Crateriforma conspicua: one gene and its partner. The protein of the gene in region 2 binds, or shares a complex with, the protein of the main gene of each other region. Links are inferred from orthologs where the notes say so. Each region holds a gene or a part of one and is shown on either strand. Other genes may lie near its edges.

What was found.
Region 1: the proteins of pheT (region 2) and pheS are in contact, whole or in part, in a crystal structure (PDB 6P24), measured with the Escherichia coli proteins. The link is inferred for Crateriforma conspicua from one-to-one orthologs.

Annotation. Positions count from the first base shown.
Region 1 is NZ_CP036319.1:3,049,126-3,052,224, forward strand. What follows is about bases 307-3,079. They hold pheS (phenylalanine--tRNA ligase subunit alpha), read right to left. Parts: upstream 2,321-3,079; coding sequence 1,292-2,320; downstream 307-1,291. Other genes in these bases: Mal65_RS11540 (ferritin-like domain-containing protein), read left to right, coding at 307-675; Mal65_RS11545 (hypothetical protein), read right to left, coding at 721-1,068; rplT (50S ribosomal protein L20), read right to left, coding at 2,392-2,751; rpmI (50S ribosomal protein L35), read right to left, coding at 2,995-3,079. Outside these bases: more of Mal65_RS11540, read left to right, coding at 208-306; more of rpmI, read right to left, coding at 3,080-3,099.
Region 2 is NZ_CP036319.1:3,156,032-3,159,237, reverse strand. The notes cover bases 26-2,905. They hold pheT (phenylalanine--tRNA ligase subunit beta), read right to left. Parts: upstream 2,544-2,905; coding sequence 507-2,543; downstream 26-506. Other genes in these bases: Mal65_RS11940 (TadE/TadG family type IV pilus assembly protein), read left to right, coding at 2,859-2,905; Mal65_RS11950 (sigma-70 family RNA polymerase sigma factor), read left to right, coding at 26-407. Outside these bases: more of Mal65_RS11950, read left to right, coding at 1-25; more of Mal65_RS11940, read left to right, coding at 2,906-3,206.

The DNA of each region.
Region 1 (3,099 bases), 110 kb from region 2 along the record:
GCTGTTTTTCTATAGCGCCCGATCCACCACGTATGCCTGCGGCTTTTGAATCGCATTCTCAACAGGCAAAAAGCTGCTGAAAAACCGATCCGACACAGTTTGACAAAAAACGGCAAACCGATACGGTTCCCTGTCGACTTGGCATTGGCGTTGCAAGTCACCCAATCCAGACACAACCCATCGAGACATTAAAAAGAGAATGCCGTTATGGATTATGCACCGGTCATTGAAATTCTGAACGAGATCCTGAAACACGAATGGACGGGGGTCGCCCAGTATTCGCAAAACAGCTTCATCCACGAAGGCCCGTGGCGTGAAGTCTACGCAGATAAGTTCTTGGGAGACGCCAAGGAATCCTTCAAACACGCGCAGTTGATCGGTGACAAGATCGTCGCGTTGGGCGGAGTCCCGGTTGCAACCCGCAATGAGATTCGTCAATCCAAGGATCTGAAGGAAGTCCTGCAGTACAGCCTGGAATTCGAATCCAAGGCGGTGGAGATGTACACCAAGGCGTTGGAACTGGCCGATGGCGATCGGGCACTGGTCGTCTTTCTGGAAGACATCTTGTTGCAGGAACAAGAAGGCGTCGACGAGTACAGCAAGCTGCTGCGGAACACCGACGCGGCCCAGAACGTCGGTATCATCGAAGACGATTCGAAGAAAAAGATCGGCTGAGAATGCTCGATCGATCGCGGGTCCGTGACCGGATCCGCGGTGGGATTATCCCGCGTGCGGGAATTTCAGAATGGTCGGCGAAGCCGTCTCGGCCGCCGACGCCCCGTTGCTGTGGGGCACGGCCCGCACGCCACGCGATGTGATCACGTTCCGCAACGCCGCGAACTGATGCGGCTCGATCGACACGCGGCTCTGTACGAACCAACCGACGTGATCGGAATAGCTTTCGTGACGCAGGACCAGCGTTTCGGGTGCGATCGAACACCCCGAATCACAGCTCTCGCTGGCGATCACCAGCCGCTGGCTGTCGGTCAAACCCGGCAAAATTTCTAGGACTGATTCGGTCCGCACGACGCCCGCCCAATCAAGCGTTTTGTTGAAAACGATTCTCAATAACGCTTCAGTTTATTGGCGGCGATTTCGCGGTCAATGCGAAATCCTGTTTTTACGATCGTCGTTCGGTCTGGACTCGTTCCCGCCTGTCGCTCCGCAAATGAACGCCTTACGCTTCGCGAATGTGGCGAAAACGAATCTCGCGAGCCCTCCACGAGGGCTCGGCTGTGGGAGTCAGGATGGGCGGACGCATCTTCCGCCCCTGCGAATGGCGATGCTTGCGTCAGAATTGGCGCAGGAAGCGCAGGTCGCCACTGTATAGATCGCGGATGTCGGTGATGCCGTGGCGACGCATGCACAGTCGCTCGACGCCCAGCCCGAATGCGAATCCGCTGACCTGTTCCGGGTCGTAGCCGACCGCTTTGAAGACGTTCGGATCGACCATTCCCGCACCGCCGAATTCCACCCAATTGCCGTCCCACAGGAAGTCGACTTCGACGCTGGGTTCGGTGAATGGAAAGAACGAGGGGCGGAAACGAATTTCCACGTCATCGCCCAGGTAGTTGGTCGCGAAGATCCGCAGCACGGTCTTCAGATTGGCCATCGTCACGTTCCGGTCCACCATCAGACCTTCCATCTGATGGAACATCGGAAAGTGGGTCGCGTCGGGGGCGTCCGGACGGTACACCCGGCCGAGCGAGATGATCCGGATCGGCGGTTGGCGTTGTTCCATCACACGGATCTGGACCGTGCTGGTTTGGCTTCGCAGCAACCGCGTGCCTTCCACAAAACGCGACGCCTGGCCATCACCGACGGACAGATAGAAGTTGTCCAGCGGGTCCCGTGCCGGATGGTCTTCGGGGATGTTCAGCGCCACAAAGTTGTGGTGCGGATCTTCCACTTCGGGGCCTTCGGCAGCTTCGAAGCCCATCCGACCCATGATCTCCATCAAGTGATCGATGGTTTGGGTGATCGGATGAACGTGCCCGATTTCCGGTGCGATACCGGGCAGGGTGGGATCAAAGGTCGGGTCGACGCCGTCGGCGGCATCCCCGGTCAATCGGTCCCGGGTGGCCTGGAACGTTTGCTCGATCAGCGATTTGACTTCGTTCAAACGCTGGCCGGCGGTCGGCATGTTTTCTTTGCCGACGGACCCGATTTGTTTCTGGATTGATTTCAACAAGCCCTTCTTGGCACCCAAGAATTTGATGCGGGCTTCTTCCAGAGTGTCCGGATCGGCGGCGGCATCGAACGCGCGCTTGGCGTCATCGGCCAAGTCGTCCAACGCGGCGACGAATTGTTGCAGGGACATTGGCTTGTGGAGGGTGAGTGGGGGGCGCCGCGATTGGCTCCAGCGGCGTCCTCATCTTTCGCACAGGAGTTTCAGGCGGCTGCCAGAACTTCTTTGACCTTGTCACACAAGTCTTTAAAGCCGGCCTTGTCCTCGATCGCCATGTGCGACAGGGACTTGCGGTCCAATTCGATCCCGGCCTTCTTCAGCCCGTGAATGAACTCGCTGTACCGCAGATCGTGCTGTTGCACGGCGGCGCTGATCCGGATGATCCACAGCTTGCGGAATTCACGCTTGCGAACACGACGATCGCGGAAAGCATACGCACCACTGCGAAGCAACGTTTCCTTGACGGTACGCGTCAGATTTCCGCGTCCGCCACGATACCCCTTGGCTCGCTTGAACAAACGTTTCTTGGCTTTGTTACGCGCGGCGCCTTTGGTTGAACGCATGGCTGGGGTTCCTTTGCTGTGGTGATGCTATTGGATCATGAAGAATGTCCCGTCCTCAGGCCTCGATCCACGAAACAATGGGATCGATGTTCATGCCCAGACGGGTTGTCGCCAGCGGCAAAATGGCCGTGGCGTGTCCGGTTTGCCGACCGGACGCGGAGTGGAAAGACAGAATTTGCCGGCGTCAGGCAACGTGTCGCGGGCGACCGATGGTGGCCAAGATCAACCGTTGCCGATCCGGATTTAGTTGCTGTATCCGTTCAAAGCGGCGTGGATCGTCGGCTCCATGCAGGTGTCGACGGCAGTCGTGCCACGCAGGTTACGGCGACGTTTCTTGCTCAACCCCTG
Region 2 (3,206 bases):
TTGACGGTTTTCGCGGCAAGACCGAGGCCGAATTGCGGGGCTGGCTGCGACAAATCTTGGCGAATCATTTGTGTCACCTGGATCGCGACATGCATCGTGACAAACGCGATGTGTCCAGGGAACAGTCGATGCAGCAAGCCGTCCATCAATCGTCGATGCGTCTGGAACAGTTACTGGCCGGCGATATGGCCACGCCCAGCCAACACATGGCGGTCGGCGAGAGTGTGATTCGGCTGGCGACGGCGATCGAAAAGCTGCCGGACGACCAGCGTGATGCCGTGCGTCTGCACTATTTGGATGGCTTGAAATTGGCCGAGGTGGCGCAGCGGATGGGGAAGTCCAATGGCTCGATCGCCGGCCTGTTGCACCGGGGAATGAAACAGTTGCGTCGGGAGTTCGAAGCGTAGGCCATGTGAGGCGGGACGGGGTGCGGGCGCGCGCCCCTACTGCCGCAAAGCGAAACGCTGTCGCGAATCGAAAAGCGGCGATGCCTCAGCCGATTCGGATTACTGAAGCAACTTGGCACTGAGCTTTTGATCGCAGGCGTCGACGATCGATTGGATCATCGTGTCGGCTTGCTGGCCGCTTAGCGTTTCGGTGTCACTTTGCAATTCGACCGACAACAACACGCGTTTCGTATCAGGCCCGTCCTTGTCGGCATCGCGATACGTTTCGACATAACGCACGCCGGCCAAGTTTTCATCAACGGCCGATCGCACCACGGTTTCCAGATCACCCCAACGGACGGATTCGGCCAGAACGAAATTCAAATCACGCTGGATCGACGGGAACGGGCTGATCGACTGTTGCTGTGGCACCAAGTTGGCCAATTCAAAGACGACCGGCAGCGACAGTTCCGCAACCTGGACCGGATCGGGCAGCTTCCACGACTTCAGCGTGGCCGCGTCCACCGTCCCCATGTACCCGATCTCGTGCGACTGACCATCCGCTTGAATCATCAACTTCGACGCGGTACCGGATTGAATGCCCTGGCAATCCAAGACGTCAACGGTCAAGCGTCCTTGCACGCCCAGACGACCGCACAGTGTTTCCACGATCCCCTTGAGCTGGAAGAAATCGCCACCGCGAACCAGACCCAACGCGTACGTTTCTTCGGGCAGCCCGTCGTCGTCCGCCGATGGCAGATAGATGTGTGCGATCTCAAACAAGTCCGCGTGTAGGCTGGAGGCCGACCAATTTCCCGCACGACTGGACAGCAGGCTGGGGATCAGCGAACGCCGCAACCGACGCGAACCTTCCAGCATTGCCGTTTGCGTTTGCATCGCGGGCCGATCGGTCCAGGGGCTGATCGATTCGTCCAGCTTTCGGGTCACCACGCTGGGCGTCATCGCTTCGGAAATCCCCGCCGACGTCAACACACGGCGAACTTTCGAAACGGCCGTGTCGAACGAGCGAGCCCGACTGGGGGCGACCGGAATGGATGCGTTTTCGGGGATCTTGTCATAGCCATGGATCCGTGCGACTTCTTCGATCAAGTCGGCTTCACGCGTCAGGTCATGACGCCACGTCGGCGGAACGAACGCGTGACTTTCGCTGGTCGTCGACTTGTCTTCTGTACAGCCCAGGGCGGTCAAGATCCGCTGGATCTCCGTTTGGGCGATTCGGATTCCCAAAATACGTTCGACTTGTGACAAACGCAGAACGATCGGCGGACGTGCCGGGATCTCCGGTGCAGTGTCTAGAACGCCGTTGCAAACCGTGCCGCCGGCGTGTTGTGTGATCAGCTGGCATGCCCGGCGGCTGGCCCAATCGATCCCGGCCGGGTCGACGCGTCGTTCGAACCGGTACGACGACGGACTGTGCAGCTTCAACGCCCGCGCGGCACGGCGAACGGACAGCGGCGTAAAGTCGGCGGCTTCGATCACCAAGTTCGTCGACGCTTCATTGATCTCCGAATCGGCCCCGCCCATCACCCCGGCGACCGCCGATGCTTTTTCGCCATCGGCGATGACGCACATCGACGGGTCCAATGCGTACTGGCGGTGATCGATCGCTTCGATGGTTTCGTCTTTGTCGGCGGGACGGACGACGATCTTCTGGCCGGCGATCTTGTCATAGTCAAACGCATGCAGGGGTTGGCCGCATTCCATCATCACGAAATTTGTGATGTCGACGACGTTGTTGACCAGGCCGATGCCGACGCTTTCCAAGACGTCCGCGATCTCTGTCGGGCTGGGGCCGATCTTGACACCCTGGATGACGCGGGCGGTGTAGCGTGGGCAAGCGTCGGGAAAACGATTCTCCACGCTCAACAGCGATTTCACCGCCGTATCGCCTTCGGTCAACTCGACCTTGGGCACGCAAACCTGTTGATCGAACAGCACGCCGACTTCGCGGGCCACGCCCAGATGCCCCAGACAGTCGCCGCGATTGCTGGTGACTTCCAAGTCGATCACGACGTCGTCACCCACCGTTTCGCTGGACTCGTGATTCAATCCGGAAAAGCTGAATCGATCCTCCAGTTCCTTCTGTGGCATGTCCAGATTGACGTAGCGGGAAAGCCATTTCCAGGAAACAAGCATGTCGCTGTGTTGGGTGTTTTGCGGAACGGAGGCGGTGGGGATGGACGCACAGACGGATTCGACGGCGACCCACCGGGGGCCACAAAGCCGTCATCGAGCCACGGATGATAGAAAAAGTCGCCTGCGATGGGGAGGCATGACGCGGTGGCGGCACACAAACCGGTGACCGTCAAACCGTGCGACAAAAATTTTAACGATCGGCCCGTCACGCCAGGGAAACGCGAGCTAGGTTTCCCAAAGAGGATCAGTCCCGCGTCATTGTGGGCCGCTGATCCCGCCCTTTTTTTGCTCGTCCACTTGTCCCGAAGAACCGTCATGTCCGGAACGATTGCCAGAACCGTGCCGCGTCGATCGCGTCAGCATCGCCGGGGGACTGCCACGGTGGAAGCCGCCATCGTGTTGCCCGTGCTGTTGACTTTGACACTGGGCACGATGGATTTGTGTTCGCTGTTTTTCCTTCGCGAAACCGTCACCTTGGCCGCCTATGAAGGTGCCCGAGCCGGTGTGGGATCCGAGGCCACCAACGGCGATGCGATCGCACGAGTCAACGAATTCCTGAGTCAACGCGACGTGGAAACCGGCGGCAACGCGGTGTCGATCGCGGCCCCTGGGTTCGACGGTGCGGACACTCTGGAAAACGTCACGCTGACCGTCACCGTGCCG